One region of the Glutamicibacter sp. 363 genome, then DNA from elsewhere that is predicted to be linked to it. Evidence: riboswitches for the same ligand, from Rfam matches in the RefSeq annotation. Region 1 holds a riboswitch; the other holds the start of a gene.
What was found. A riboswitch is a leader RNA that binds a small molecule or an ion and turns the genes downstream of it on or off. The one in region 1 is predicted to bind S-adenosylmethionine.
Positions count from the first base shown of each region.

Region 2: it holds a riboswitch for S-adenosylmethionine, as region 1 does, so the genes downstream of both, ACT3UA_RS01880 (flavin reductase family protein) here and ACT3UA_RS14970 (O-acetylhomoserine aminocarboxypropyltransferase/cysteine synthase family protein) in region 1, are expected to answer to the same signal.

Region 1 is NZ_JBQSYR010000026.1:16,915-24,642, reverse strand. It holds gene katG (catalase/peroxidase HPI) at 1-839, shown strand, start outside; gene glpX (class II fructose-bisphosphatase) at 995-1,969, opposite strand; gene nhaA (Na+/H+ antiporter NhaA) at 2,055-3,332, opposite strand; gene ACT3UA_RS14985 (methylated-DNA--[protein]-cysteine S-methyltransferase) at 3,793-4,422, opposite strand; gene ACT3UA_RS14980 (RNA polymerase sigma factor) at 4,419-4,919, opposite strand; gene ACT3UA_RS14975 (histidine phosphatase family protein) at 5,079-5,717, opposite strand; SAM riboswitch class I at 5,756-5,850, shown strand; gene ACT3UA_RS14970 (O-acetylhomoserine aminocarboxypropyltransferase/cysteine synthase family protein) at 5,936-7,303, shown strand; gene ACT3UA_RS14965 (CoA-binding protein) at 7,303-7,728, shown strand, end outside.
Region 2 is NZ_JBQSYR010000002.1:66,591-74,318, forward strand. It holds gene ACT3UA_RS01870 (MFS transporter) at 1-1,030, opposite strand, end outside; gene dnaB (replicative DNA helicase) at 1,384-2,739, opposite strand; gene ACT3UA_RS01880 (flavin reductase family protein) at 3,394-3,894, opposite strand; SAM riboswitch class IV at 4,001-4,117, opposite strand; gene ACT3UA_RS01885 (PQQ-dependent sugar dehydrogenase) at 4,351-5,472, shown strand; gene ACT3UA_RS01890 (AMP-binding protein) at 5,612-7,222, shown strand; gene ACT3UA_RS01895 (dihydrofolate reductase family protein) at 7,306-7,728, shown strand, end outside.

The sequences.
Region 1 (7,728 bases):
CCGCATTGAAGTCCCTGATCGCCGAATCCGGGCTGTCGGTTCAGCAGCTGGTTTCCACCGCGTGGAAGGCCGCAGCAAGCTTCCGCTCCTCGGACAAGCGTGGCGGCGCCAACGGCGGCCGCATCCGCCTGGAACCACAGGTTTCCTGGACGGTGAACCAGCCTGAGCAGCTCAAGCCGGTCATCGCGGCGCTGGAAAGCATCGTTGCCGAATTCAACGCGACCTCGGCCGTGAAGGCTTCCTTCGCCGACGTTGTGGTTCTGGCCGGCAACGTGGGTGTCGAGCAGGCAGCGCTGGCCGCCGGCCAGCAGCTAAACGTTCCGTTCACTCCGGGGCGCGTTGACGCAACCCAGGAGCAGACCGACGTGGAGCAGTTCGCCTGGCTGGAGCCGGTAGCCGACGGCTTCCGCAACTACGATTCGGGCTTCCTGCAGCTGCCTTCTGAATACCTGCTGCTGGACCGCGCCAACCTGCTGGGCTTGACCGCCCCGGAGGCGACCGTGCTCCTCGGCGGCCTGCGCGTACTGGGCAACAACTGGGACGGCTCGAACACCGGCGTCTTCACCGAAACCCCGGGCGCGCTGACCAACGATTTCTTCGCGAACTTGTTGGAGCTGGGCCTCGAGTGGACCCCGGACGCCGAGGAGAAGACCTACTCGACCACCGACGGCCGCTGGGTTGGCAGCCGCGTTGATCTGGTCTTCGGTTCGAACTCCGAGCTGCGTGCACTGGCCGAGGTCTACGCCGCGGACGATGCCAAGGAGAAGTTCGCCAAGGACTTCGCCGCAGCATGGGCCAAGCTCATGGATGCCGACCGCTTCGAACTGCGCAATAAGTAGTTTCTAGCCTCATGACGATGGCCGCCACCCCTTGCGGGGTGGCGGCCATTGTTCTTAAATGAGCCACGAGGGTACGCATCCAATTCGTTGGTTTGCTGCGCCGCAGCCACGCCATTGCGCATGGCCGGGCCGCCCTCGCTATCGGGGTTTAGCCGCTACGCCCATTTGCTGGTTGAATGCTCCGCATCGATCACGCGGACCGTTCGGGATTTCGAGCGCATCACGATCGATTGCGTGCGGATGGTCCGCGGCCCGGTCCGCAGGCCCTGCAGCAAGTCACCGTCGGTGATGCCTGTGGCCGCGAAATAGCAGTTGTCGCTGCGGACCAAGTCACCGGTGGAATACACCTTGTCCATATCCAGGCCCGCAGCCAGACCGCGTTCGCGCTCTTCGCCGCTGGTTGGATGCATCCGCCCCTGGATCACTCCGCCGAGGGCCTTGACGGCGCACGCGGTGATCACGCCTTCCGGGGAGCCGCCAACGCCCATCAACGCGTCGATGCCGGTTCCTTCACGTACCGCCGCGATCGCCGCCGCCACATCACCGTCGACCAGTGCCTTGGTCCGAGCGCCGGCCGCGTGAATTTCCTGAACCAGATTCTGGTGCCGTTCACGATCGAGTACGCTCACCGTCAACTGGCGAATATCGACCGACTTTGCCTTCGCGATCAACCGCAGGTTTTCCTTCACCGGCAACCGCAAATCCACGTATTCCGCGGCTTCGGGGCCGGTCACTAATTTCTCCATATAGAACACCGAAGAGGCATCGAGCATTGACCCGGCCTCGGCGACGGCCAGCACGGACAGCGCATTTTCAAGGCCCATGGCGGTCAGCCGGGTGCCATCGATCGGGTCGACTGCCACATCGCATTTCGCCCCCTCGCCGGTGCCCACGCGTTCACCGTTGAACAGCATAGGTGCCTGATCTTTTTCACCCTCGCCGATCACCACGGTCCCGTCGAATCGCACCGAGGCAAGCAGCGAACGCATCGCGTCCACGGCCGCCCCATCTGCGCGCAGCTTATCCCCCGCACCCACCCACGGGCCAGAGGCGATAGCCGCCGCTTCGGTGGCCCGCACCAGCTCCAAGGCCAGGTTTCGGTCGGCATGCAGAGAAGAAATATCAGGCATCAGGTCAACTGCTTTCTACTACGCTGGCCCTTGCAGGACCTAATTTTTGAACCACAGGCAGGCTCCCGGGCAATAGCTTTCGAAGCTATGCCGAAGAAGATGAGTCTGCGCGGTACTTCCGGTTACGCACTGCGAGGATCAAGGCGCCGATCACGGCGGCAAGCAGCGAGCCGCACAGCACCCCGATCTTGACATACTGTGCCTCGGCACCATCTGCGCCAAAGGCGAGTTCACCAACCAGCAGCGAGACCGTGAAGCCGATTCCGGCGACGAAGGCCATCCCGAGTACATCCACCCACTTGATCGACCGGTCCAGCGTGATCCCCGGAATCCTCGTGACCAGGAAGGTGGAGGCGGTGATGCCAATGGATTTACCCAGCACCAGGCCGGCAATGATGCCTACGGCCACCGGGCTGAGCAGTGACTCGGCCAGCCCCGAAAGCCCGCCCACGGCCACGCCCGCGGCGAAGAAGGCGAACACGGGGATGGCGACTACCGATGAGGGCACGCTCCAGCGGTCCGCAAAATGCGCCGCTAGCCCGTCATATACCGGTTGGCCGTCATTGGTCGTGCCGATCTTCACCCGCGCCCGCGAGGTTGCGACCACCGGAACCATGAAACCTAGCAGCACCCCGGCCACGGTCGCGTGGATACCCGAGGCATGCACTAGCGCCCACACCGCAATGCCTAGTGGCATCAGGATCCACCACGCACGCACGCCGCGCTGCACGGCGAACGCAAACACCAACAGTGGAATCAGGGCCAGAGCCAGCGGCAGCCACGCTAGATCATCGGTGTAGAAGATCGCGATGATCGAAATCGCCAAGAGGTCGTCAACCACCGCAAGGGTCAGCAAGAACGTGCGCAGCGCCGGCGGGAGGAACTTTCCGACGACTGCGATGACCGCGATCGCGAAGGCGATATCGGTGGCAGCAGGAATCGCCCAGCCGTTGATCGCGTCGCTCCCGGCGCTGGTGATCACCCACGCGTAGAACAGCGCAGGCAGGGCTACGCCGCCGATTGCGGCAGCGATGGGGACCAACGCGGTGCGTGGGTTGCGAAGCTTGCCGACAACGAACTCTTCCTTCAATTCCAGGCCGACCACGAAGAAGAAGATTGCCAGCAGCCCGTCGGCTGCCCACGTGCCTACCGAAAGATTCAGGTGCAGCGCTTCGGGGCCGAAAGTGAAGTTCCGTAGATCCTCATACCAGGACGCGGCGGGGGAATTGGCGAGGATCAGCGCAGCGACCGTTGCGCACAGCAGCAACAAGCCGCCGACCGAGTCCTGCTTTAATGTCTGGTGGATTCCACGCCAGATGGAATGGGGTGCTTGACGAATTACGTCGGAAGAATGGTGCGACAAAGTAAGGTGTCTTTCTCAGAAGAGGTATGCGGGCGCGATGGCGCGCGGAATCCACCGATCAAGAAAGAGAGCAGAGAGCCGCGCAGATCAGGAGCGCGGTGGTGGACAGCCGGCGATCTCGCCATGGGCATTGGTTCCCCAGGAACTCATCCACCCGTTAGTGCCGCTAGCCCGTTTCGTCAGTAATTTTGAGTTCGGGAACACCGCAGCGATCAACCGCTGCACGTGGGACGAAACCAAAAAGGGCATGCTTCAACACTAACATGAACCGGGCAGGCAGCGATTGGAATACGCCACCAGTACGCGGGCAGAACGGCGGTAGAAAACATGTGGGGCGGGCCCCGAGGTGGAGGCACTTTGCCGCGGAGTTCGCGGATGAATAGTTCATTGCGTTACCGAGCTATCAAGCGCTCCCCGAGCACCATCCCCAGGTCTGTGCGGCTTAGCTCCGTGGCTCGGGCTAGAAAAGGACCGGGGCTTGTTCTGAACGATCCGGATTTTCCATCCGGAGCAGGTAGGTCTTGGTCTCCAGCCCACCCAGATAGCCGCCGAGCGAACCATCGGTGCGCAGGACCCGGTGGCAGGGCAGGACGATAGGCAGCGGATTGGTGGCGCAGGCCGATCCAACCGCGCGCACCGCCTTGGGCTTGCCGAGCCTTTCGGCCATCCGGGCATAGCTCCAGGTTTCGCCGTAGCCTATCTGGCTCAGTTCCAGCTGGACTTGCCTGCGGAATTCGGTCGAGAGGCGCAGGTCCAAGGGCACTTCGAATTCCTGCCGGTCCCCGGCAAAGTACTCTTCGAGCTGCCAGGCGACATTGTCCAGTTTTGCTGGCGCGCGCAAGATCCGCGCACCCACTTTGCCGGACAGGATATCGAGGATCGATTCATGCCCCTCGCTTTCGAAGGCGACCCGAACCAGCCCCACCTCCGTGCAGGCCATAAGCAGCCGCCCGATGGGCGAATCCACTACCCGATAGGCGATATCGATCAACTGCTGCTCCCCCGCGCTACGCTCCAGGCGCGTATGGAGCTCGCGCAGCAGCTGCGCCTCGGATGAGGTCGGGTTGGAGTCTGGAGTTTGCGTGTTCATCGGTCGCCTCCTGGTAGTTGATCCTGCGACAGGTGGGTTCGCAGGTTCTTGATTCCGTCGGCTGAAGCACGCCGGGCAGCATCCGCGCTGCCGGAGAGAATCTCGGCGATTTGGGCATAGCCGAGCCCACCCAGATAACGGTAGGCCACGACCAGCCGCTGCTTTTGTGGCAGCAGCTTCACTGCCTGCCACAGCTCCATGTTTGCCACGTGGTCCTCCGCGCTGGTCTCGGACGATGCCCGAGTGGCTGGCTGGACCTCTGCTTGGCTGAGTTCTGGTTTGTGCCGGCGGAGCTCATCGATGGCCTTGCGATGGGCGATGCGCACCAGCCACGCCTGGACATTCGCCTCCTCATCCAGCTCCGGGTACGCCTTCAGCGCGGAGAGAAACGTTTCGGACCAGGCATCCTGCGCGCGGTGCTCATCGAGCAGGGCGCGGCAAACCCGAAGGACGCTCAGCCCGTGGGCCTGGACGATGCGTTCGAATGGCTGTTTCATGCTGCTCCTGGTTCGGTGCTTTCACCATGTAAACGTACCGCCGCGATGTTTTGTGAGGTTTCGTGGGGATTTTTCTTCGAGAAAGATTCTCCGCGGCTGCCTAGCGGTGCTTAAGCAGTACCGGCCCGGTGCCGGATAATCACTGGGTGGCAAACGAGCCTAGCGGGCGTCCGCAAGATCGTGTTCCTGAACGAGTTCGGCGAGCCGGGCAAGGCTGACCGGAATGACTTCTCCATTTTCCACTCCCCGCTCGGCGCGGGTCCCGGCGAGCGCGTCGCGGGTGATGCGCATGGCGGCCCCATGGCTGACCACCAGCATGCGGCGGCCGGGGTTTGCCTGAATCAGTTCGGTCAAGGCGAGCAGCATCCGCTGCAGCACCAGTTCACGGCTCTCGGCTTGCCCCGCCAGCGCAGCCGCTTCCCGCTCGGTCACTTCGATCATGACCCGCCCTTCGAGCGGACCGAAGCCGCGTTCAACCGCGTGAGCAACCGGGGCACCGGTGTCGACGCCGAGTTCCGCGGCGATGAGCGCGGCGGTCTCCTGGGCGCGGGACAGCGGGGAGGCGAGCACCAGATCCCACCCCTCCCCCATGAGCGCTCGCCCGGCCGCGCGCGCCTGTTCGCGGCCGGTCTCGTTCAGCTCGATGTCCGTGCGGCCCTGGAGCCGACCCGCAAGATTCCAGTCGGTCTGCCCGTGTCGTACCAGTGCTAGCGCGGTGTCCATAATTCGAGCATAGGGTAACCGCGGCGCCGCACCCGAATCAGTCTGCGCTTCAACCTTCGCAACCTTAGGACTCATTGTTGGGTCATCCCAGGACATATTGACAGACTATTACTTAACCATCCCGAGCGGCCGAGAGATCTGGTTTGATGACGCCGCAGCAACCTGCCACAGCCGGTGGATCAGGTGCTACCGCCAGAACCGATGGAGCTGCTTTCCACTGGACTCCAGGGGTTATGCGACATTGACCCGGGATTCCTGCCGAAGACCCAGTCGACAAGGAGTCGTAAGCCACCATGGCCGACCACAAGTTTGGATTCCGCACCCGCGCGCTACACGCAGGCGGCACCCCCGATGCCGAGCATGGCGCACGCGCCGTGCCGATCTACCAGAGCACCTCATTCGTCTTCAAAGACACCGATGATGCGGCGAACCTGTTCGCCCTGCAGAAATACGGCAACATCTATTCGCGCATCGGCAATCCGACCGTGGCGGCTTTCGAGGAGCGCATGGCCTCCCTCGAAGGGGGCATCGGCGCGGTAGCCACCGGCTCCGGCATGGCAGCCGAGTTCGTCACCTTCGCGGCGCTGGCACAGGCCGGAGACCACATCGTGGCCTCTTCCAAGCTCTACGGCGGCACCATCACCCAGCTGGACGTCTCCCTGCGCCGCTTCGGCATCAACACCACCTTCGTCGATTCCAACGAGGCGGCCGACTTTGAGGCTGCCATCCAGGAAAACACCAAGGCCGTCTACACCGAGATCGTGGCGAACCCCTCCGGCGACATTGCAGACCTGAAGGGCCTGGCCGAGGTGGCGCACCGGCACAACCTGCCGCTGGTGGTCGACTCCACGCTGACCCCGCCGTACCTGCTGCGCCCTATCGAGCACGGTGCGGACATCGTGATCCACTCGGCGACCAAGTTCATCGGCGGCCACGGCACCACCTTGGGTGGTGTGGTCATCGAGGCCGGCACCTTCAACTGGGGCAACGGCAAGTTCCCCACTATGACCGAACCGGTGCCGAGCTACGGCAACGTGTCCTGGTGGGATAACTTCGGCGAGTACGGCTTCCTGACCAAGCTGCGCAGCGAGCAGCTGCGCGACTTCGGTCCCTCCCTGCCGGCCCAGTCGGCCTTCCAGCTGCTGCAGGGTTTGGAGACGCTGCCGCAGCGCATGGACAACCACTTGGCCAACGCGAAGCAGATCGCCGCGTGGCTCGAAGCCGATGACCGCGTCGGCTATGTGAACTACGCGGGCCTGGAATCCCACCCACAGCATGAGCGGGCCACCGAATTGCTTCCCCTGGGCGTCGGCTCGGTCTTCAGCTTCGGCGTGAAGGGTGGGCGTGCGGCCGGCACCAAGTTCATCGAGGCGTTGCAGCTGGCCAGCCACCTGGCGAATATCGGCGATGCGCGCACCTTGGTGCTGCACCCGGGCTCCACCACGCACCAGCAGCTGAGCGCCGCGCAGATGATTGCCGCCGGCGTTCCGGAGGACCTGATCCGCTTGTCGGTTGGCCTGGAGGACGTCGAAGACATCATCTGGGACCTTGATCAGGCGCTGAGCGCCTCGCAGGCAGCCACCGCGGACGAACAGCTCGACACTCCCACCTATGACGGCGCCGCCTGCGCCGTGCCAGCCGCTTCGAAGGGAGCGAACTAATGAGCATCGAAGAACGCACCTGGCAGGCGCCCGGCGCGGCCGAACGCCTGCAGATCCTGCGCGATACAAAGGTCATCGCCATTGTTGGCGCCTCGAATAAGCCCTCGCGTGCGAGCTATTTCGTCGCCACCTACCTGCTGTCCTCCTCGAAGTACAAGGTGTACTTCATCAACCCGGTGCTCGACGAGATTCTGGGCCAGCCGGTCTACAAGTCGCTGGCGGATCTGCCGGAGACCCCGGATCTGGTTGAGGTCTTCCGAAAGCACGATGACCTTCCCGGCGTACTGGATGAGGCCGTGGCGGTGGGCGCGAAAACGCTGTGGCTGCAGCTTGGATCCTGGCATGAGGAAGTCGCCGCACGCGGCGAGGCGGCGGGCCTGAACGTGGTCATGGATCGCTGCGTCAAGATTGAGCACGCACGCTTC
Region 2 (7,728 bases), on a different contig from region 1:
GGGCGCCGATTCCGATGCATGCGGAATTGCTTAAACGTTCACCGGCTTTCCCCTGCAGCCACGAGCCCAGGGCCCAGGACAATGCGGAGGCGGTGAGCACCAGACCCGCGCGGTCCGGAGGCAGAAAATAGTCTTCGCGCAGCAAATACGGCAGGTAGACCTCTGTGCCGAAAAATGCTCCAGCCACCAGCGATCGGGTCAGCACCGTGGCTGGCATTCCACGCCGGGCGCTGAAGGTCCCTACGGGCAGCAGCGGCCGGATCGCTAACAGGGCGAGCGCCAACGCTGACAGCAGGGCGACGACGGAGGGCCACCCATTGTCCATGAGCCCAAGCAGGTTCATGGCGATCACCGAAGCCCCGGTGAACCCCGCGAGCAGTAGCCGCTTGATGGAGACCGGACCGAGGGTTGCATCGCGTGCAGAATCCATGCGATGCAGGGTCGGGATGACCGCCACGATCGCGAAGGCGATGAAGATCAGCACCCCAAGGAATACCCAACGCCAACCGAGGTATGTGGCGATCAGGCCCGCAATCCACGGTCCGAGCAACGCCGGGATCACCCCGGCGGCGGCGAAAAGTGCGAAAATTTTGCTGTGCAATTTTGCCGGATATGCCCGAGCGATCAGCACAAAGATTGCCACGGTCACGGCGCCGCCACCGATGCCTTGCAAAATTCTTCCGAGGATCAGCACCTGCATATCCGCCGCGGTGCCGCAGATAAGCAGGCCGCCGGCAAAAATAGCCACGGAAGCGTACAGCGGAATCTTCGGGCCTCTTCGGTCCGAAACCTCTCCCGCAGCAACCATGCCAAGCATCGCGCTGGCAATCGGTGCGGCAAAGGCCAGCGCGAAGTACTTCTGTCCATCGAGCAGCTCACTGACCAGCGGCATGATCGTGGAAACCGCCAACGCTTCGAAACCCACCGAGAAGACCAGGACGAACATGCCCAGGGTGGTCGCCAAATATTTGGCGGCATAGATCGACTCAACCGTTGCGGAATCTACCGCAGAGTCACGTGGTGATGGCATGCGGCCATTCTTTCATTGAACGTCTCGGACGCCGATTCGGCACCGATGGTTAGTGGATGCACCGCATGGCTTTGTAAGCTGAACCCATGCTTAACGAAGATACGCGTCGCCGACTGGTCAAGATCACCGCGCTCTGCCTAGCGCTGATGGTGGGAGCTACCGGGATACTCTCCAGCGGTGTTCTTGGCCTTTTCTAGGCAGCCAGCCCCAGGTGCGGCGCGAATGGACGGCGCTTTCAGCACTATCAACGGCACGCAGCGATGCACGGAGAACGCAGCTGAACCAAGGGGCAGGGCCAAGAAATCTTGCGGATTTCTGGACCCTTCCCTGTGCCGTAGGCCTGCCTCGGCAGGCTAGCCGTCGTTCTGCATGTTGCTGAAGCGCGAATAGTGGCCCTGGAACGCCACGGTGATGGTCTTGGTGGGGCCGGCACGGTGCTTTGCGATGATCACGTCGGCTTCACCCGGACGGTTTTCCTTGTCGTAGACATCGTCACGGTGCAGCAGGATTACCATATCGGCGTCCTGCTCGATCGATCCCGATTCACGAAGGTCCGAGATCATTGGTTTCTTGTCGGTGCGCTGCTCGGAACCACGGTTCAGCTGCGAGAGGGCAACCAGCGGAACATCGAGTTCCTTGGCCAGCAGCTTGAGGTTACGCGAGAACTCGGACACTTCCTGCTGGCGCGATTCCACGCGCTTGCCCGAGCTCATCAGCTGCAGGTAGTCGAGGATGATCATGCGCAGCTCATTGCGCTGCTTCAGGCGGCGGCACTTGGCGCGGATTTCCATCATGGACATATTCGGCGAATCGTCGATGAACAGCGGCGCTTCATTCAACCGGCCCATGGTGGTGGCAATCTTCGTCCATTGTGCGTCTTCCACCGAACCCTTGCGCAGATCCTGCAGCTGGATGGATGCTTCTGCCGAGAGCAGGCGCATCGCAATTTCGTTGCGGCCCATTTCCAGCGAGAAGAAGACGGTGGCCATATTGTTCTTAATTGCCGCGGAACGGGCGAAGTCCAGGGCGAAGGTCGACTTACCCACTGCGGGGCGGGCGGCGATGATGATCATCTGACCACCCTTCAACCCCTGGGTCAGTTCGTCGAATTCGTAGAACCCGGTTGGCACGCCGGTAATTCCGTCGCCGGCGTTCGCCGCATTCTCGATCTCATCGACGGTTCCCTCGATGATGTCGCTCAGGCGCACGTAGTCTTCGCTGTTGCGGTTCTCGGCGACCTTGTACACCTCGGCCTGCGCCTCGTTGACGATCGCGTCAACCTCACCATCGGGCGAATAGCCCATCTGGACGATCCGGGTCCCGGCATCGACCAGTCGGCGCAATACGGCGCGTTCGCGCACGATTTCGGCGTAGTAGCCGGCGTTCGCGGCGGTGGGCACCTGCTGGATGAGGTTGTGCAGATAGGCGGCGCCACCCACGCGGGCGATCTCGCTGCGCTTGGTGAGCAGATCGGAGACCGTCACGGCATCGGCTGGTTCGCCTCGTCCGTAGAGATCGATGATTGCGTCAAAAATGGATTCATGGGCCGGGCGATAGAAATCTGTTCCGCGCAGCGCCTCGACCACGTCGGCGATCGCATCCTTCGACAGCATCATGCCGCCAAGAACCGACATTTCGGCAGGAATATCCTGCGGCGGGGTGCGACCCGCTTCCGAACCCTGACTCTCGTAGACCGGCTCCGCGCTCATAACTGACACTTCCATCCCCTATTGACCCTCTGGGAAATACCCTTGTGCCATGATGGCAACACTCAAGCATGTCACCGCCAACCGACGTTATCGTGTCGGCGGTACCTGTGGATATATCAGTCCCAAAGCCAACAGTAGGTCTCTTATCCATAGCCGCAAACTCTGTTATCCACAAGATCTGTGGATAATCCCCCTCTAGCTGTGGATGACCCTGTGTGCGACTTGGGGAGAAGCTTGTGGATTACCCCACTTAAGTTGCGCTAATGACTATCTGACTTGGAGTTTGTTGTTTGCACACCTGTGGATAGAAAGTTAATTTCTTTGTAGAGTCAACCTTCGCAAATGACGTTATCCACAGCATAACTCGCGGGATTCCGGTGTTTTCAACCTGCTGCAACGACTTATCAACGTACCATCCACAGAGGTGTGGATAGTTTTGTGGAAAGAATCTTCGTGAAGAACGCGGTAGTCACCGCTCCAAAAAGCTACTGAAACGTAACTTCGAGGCGAGTAATCCACAATTCGATGCAGAGCACCCCTCTGCGGTCATATGAACTTAACGCGCCCGCGCGGTCCGAGCCCGCCGGGCCAGTTAAACGACTGCGCGCCACATGTCAGCGAAAATGACAGGTGGCGCGAAGCGACGACAACTATTTAGACGAGTTCCGGGACTGGTAACGAGTGAAATCGTGAATCATGGAAAATCGACGGTAAATGCTCGGCGACCTTATGGCCATGGACCTGCAACAGGATGACCCAATGGTCTCCGGCCTCAACCTCACTGTAGATCGTCGTGTCGAGCCACAGCGTTGAGTCATGGATGAACAACGAGCCGTCGTCGCTGGTGTGGGTGTCCACCCCGCGGAATCGATCTCCGCTCTTGGAAGCGATCTGCCCGCAGACCCCTTCATTGCGCTCGCTGAGCACCGAAACGCCGATTCGATTTGCGTCCCGCAGCTTCGGCCAAGTGTTCGAGGTTTTCTGCACGGCAAACATCACCAACGCCGGTTCCAAGGAAACCCCTACGGTGAATGAGGAAGCGACGATTCCCGTCTTTTCCCCGTTGACTTCGGCGCACAGAGTGGCAATTCCCGATGGGTGCTGGGCGAAAACCTTGCGCAGCGTCAGTGCGTCAAGTTCCTGATTCAAAGACATGCCTTGACTTCCTTTGCTTCATGCCCACCGGTACGGCGACGGTCGGCGGCAGGCTAAAGCAGCTTTGACTTGCTCTTACCCGCCGTCGAAGGTTTAACGCCTCGATGTGCGGTACTTGTATCGTGCGGTGTTGCGCGACACCGAATCTTCACCTGGAGCACCCCGCTACCGTATAGAGGGTTGCCGGCCAGCTAGCCAGGGCCTTTAGCTGACGCTCATGATTCTGATTAAAACGATATTGGCCTAAGCTCCCGCGCGTCAAACAAATTGCTTCGCAAATCGAAATATTCAACCCAAAATTCGATGAGCCACAAGTATTCGAGGGTCCATTGGAAATTTATTCAATCACCGGAGGGTTCGGATGCGGCTGCGCGGCCCGCTGATACCGCTCCCCTTCGGTGCGATACGAAGCGCCCAGCCTCTTGCATAGCGAACGGATCTTGCTAGCCTGAAACCATGCGGCCTCGAATAGCTGGTAATCCGAAGATCACCGTTTTCCTTGGGATTCTCGCCTGCGCCGCGATGCTCACCGGATGCGCCTCCGAAGCACCGCGCTCCCCCGGCCCCACGTCAAGCAGCAGCGCAGTCGATACCAAGTCGCCCGAACCGCGAAGTATCGCAGCCGAGCTAGCCGCCCCCTGGTCCATGGCCTTCGCCGAAAATACGCTGATCGTTTCGGAACGCGATTCGGGGCGGATCGTGGAAATAGATTCAGCGGGCAAAACCAGGCAGATCATCCGCCTGGACGACGTGGTCCATGGTGGCGAAGGCGGACTGCTTGGGCTGGCCTATCAACAGCCCTACCTTTTCGCATACTCCACCGCAGAAGACGGCAATCGCATCCAGCGATTCGAGCTTTCCGGCGAAAGCGGTGCGCTCGCGCTGAGTCAACCGCGGACGATCCTGTCCGAATTGCCATCGGCAGGAATCCACAACGGGGGGCGTCTAGCCATCGGCCCGGATTCGATGCTCTATGCGACCGTGGGAGACGCTGGAAATGAAGCCTCGGCTCAGGATCTGGAAAGTCTAGGCGGAAAGATTCTGCGGCTGACCATTCAGGGCGAGATCCCCGACGACAACCCATTCCCCGGTTCGCCGGTATTCAGTGTCGGCCATCGCAATCCACAGGGTATCGCTTGGGCTCCCGACGGAACCATGTATGCCAGCGAGTTTGGGCAGAACCGCTGGGATGAATTGAACATTATCGAGCCCGGAGCCAACTACGGCTGGCCGGCGTACGAAGGCATTGCGGAAGATCCCGAATACCGCGACCCGATCCAGCAATGGAGCACGCAGTCCGCGAGCCCCAGCGGCATCGCCATCCACGACGGGGTCCTCTACATCGCCAACCTGCGCGGGGAGCGCCTGCGAGCCGTCGAGCTGAGCGCGCCCGACGATTCCACCGAGCTCCTCGTAGGTGACCACGGGCGCCTGAGAGACGTGAAGGCCAGTGAGACCGGCGAGCTCTGGGTGCTGACGAACAACACCGACGGTCGCGGCACCCCGCATGCGGGTGACGACAGGATTCTCGGCATCTCTCCAGAGGCGCTCCTCGACCGAACTGTCACCCGGCGCTGAATTTCGGCCACTGAACGAATTGATACCGCGTTTCTTGGATTGAACCTGAGGTTCATGCCACCATGAAGGTCGCAAGTGTTTCAGCTCACATACGTATGCTGAAGGAAACCACGGATACGAATCGAAGGATATCGCACACATGGTCTTGACTCAGGCTAACCACTCGGAACTCACACCCCTGCGATTCCTGCAGCGTTCGGCCGAGGTATATGCGTCGAAGACCGCGGTGATCCACGGGACCCGCAGCTACAGCTACGCCGAATTCGAGCGGCGAGTGCAACGCTTCGCCCAGGTCATCAAGGCCCGGATCGCGCCCGGGGACCGCGTCGCGGTGCTGGCGCCGAATACTCCCGAGATGCTCATGGCCCACTACGCGGTACCGCTGGCCGGGGGCGTGCTGATCGCACTGAACACCCGGCTCTCGGCACACGAACTGCGCTACATCATGGATCATTCCGAGTCTAAGCTGCTCTTCGCCGATACCGAACTGTTGGCGAATACCTCCACCCTGCGCTCCGAGATCCCGACCTTGGAAGCGTTGATCGAGATCACCGATGACCAATATGCCGGAGCGCGACCGGCGGTCGCCGTGGACGCGGTGCTCTCCGAGCTGCTGGACGCGGCCGGCGAGGAACGCCTGAGCTACGAGGTGGCAGATGAGCGCGCCCCGATCACGTTGAACTACACCTCGGGCACCACCGGCAAGCCCAAGGGCGTGCTGTACTCGCACCGCGGCAGCTACCTGAACTCGCTGAGCGAGGCCCACCACCAGGGCTTCACCGCAAAGACCCGCTATCTGTGGACCCTGCCGATGTTCCACTGCAACGGCTGGTGCACCCCCTGGGCGGTCACCGCCGCGGGCGGCACGCACCTCTGCTTGCGCGGGGTGCGCGAGGAGGCGGTGTGGGACGCCATTGAGAATCTTTGCGCCACGCATCTGTGCGGAGCCCCGACGGTCTGCTCGATCATTGCCGACGCTACGCGCGCCCACGCCCTGAGCGATCCGCTGCGCATCACCACCGCCGGCGCCCCGCCGTCCCCGGCGATCATCGCGAAGCTGCAGAAACTGGGCATCGAGGTGGTCCACGTATATGGGCTCACCGAGGTCTATGGCCCCTACACCATCTGCGAATACCAGGATGACTGGGAGCAGCTGGATGCGGACGCACGAGCCGCAATGCTCTCCCGCCAAGGCGTGGGCATGCTGACCGCCGAGAGCGCACGCATTGTCGACGAGCACATGGTGGACGTTCCCGCCGATGGGCAAACCATGGGTGAGATCGTCCTGCGCGGCAACAACGTGATGATTGGCTATTACCGCGATGCGGCAGCCACCGAGCAGGCCTTCTCCGGCGGCTACTTCCATACCGGCGATCTGGGAGTGATGCACCCGGACGGCTACATCCAGGTGCGTGACCGCGCCAAGGACATCATCATTTCAGGTGGCGAGAACATCTCCACCATTGAGGTCGAACAGGCTCTCGCCGCGCACCCGCAGGTGCTGGATCTTGCGGTGGTGGGCGTCCCCGACGACAAATGGGGCGAGCGTCCGGTCGCCTATGTCATTCGCACCACCGGTTCGAGCCTGGACGAGGCGACGCTGATCAATTTTGCCCGCGAACGGCTGGCTGGGTTCAAGGTGCCACGCACCATCGTGTTCCCGCAGGATCTGCCGCGCACCTCTACCGGCAAGGTGCAAAAGAACGTGCTGCGCAATCGAAGCCTTGCCGCGCATCGGGAGAACGCATGATCTGATGCCTGCCTTGGGTTCCCCCGCGCACCTGCGAGGCGTAAGGTGAGGTGCACTTAGCGCAGATTTCACGGGGAGTTCCCATGGCAGCGACATATACCTTCGACATCTTCTCCAGCCTCGACGGGTTCGGCAGCGCCACCGGAAATTGGGGCGGCTACTGGGGCAAACAGGGCCCGGAGCTGCTCGCTCGGCGGCTCGAGCACTACGCGCCACCCTGCCGGATGGTCTTCGGCGCGAACACCTATCGGCTCTTCGCCCAGTTCTGGGCCGAGGCGGAGAAATATACGGATGTTGATGACCCCTGGGGCGAGGCCATGCACGAGCAGCCTGCCACCGTTATTTCCAACTCTCTCGCCGGCCCGCTGGACTGGCCCGACGCGGTCATCGCACGCGGCGATGCCCTTGCGGTAGTTCCGCGGCTGAAAGCCGAGTCGCCGGTGCCGCTGCGCTCCCACGGTTCGCTGTCCATGAACCGTTCGCTGTTGGCAGCCGGCCTGGTCGAC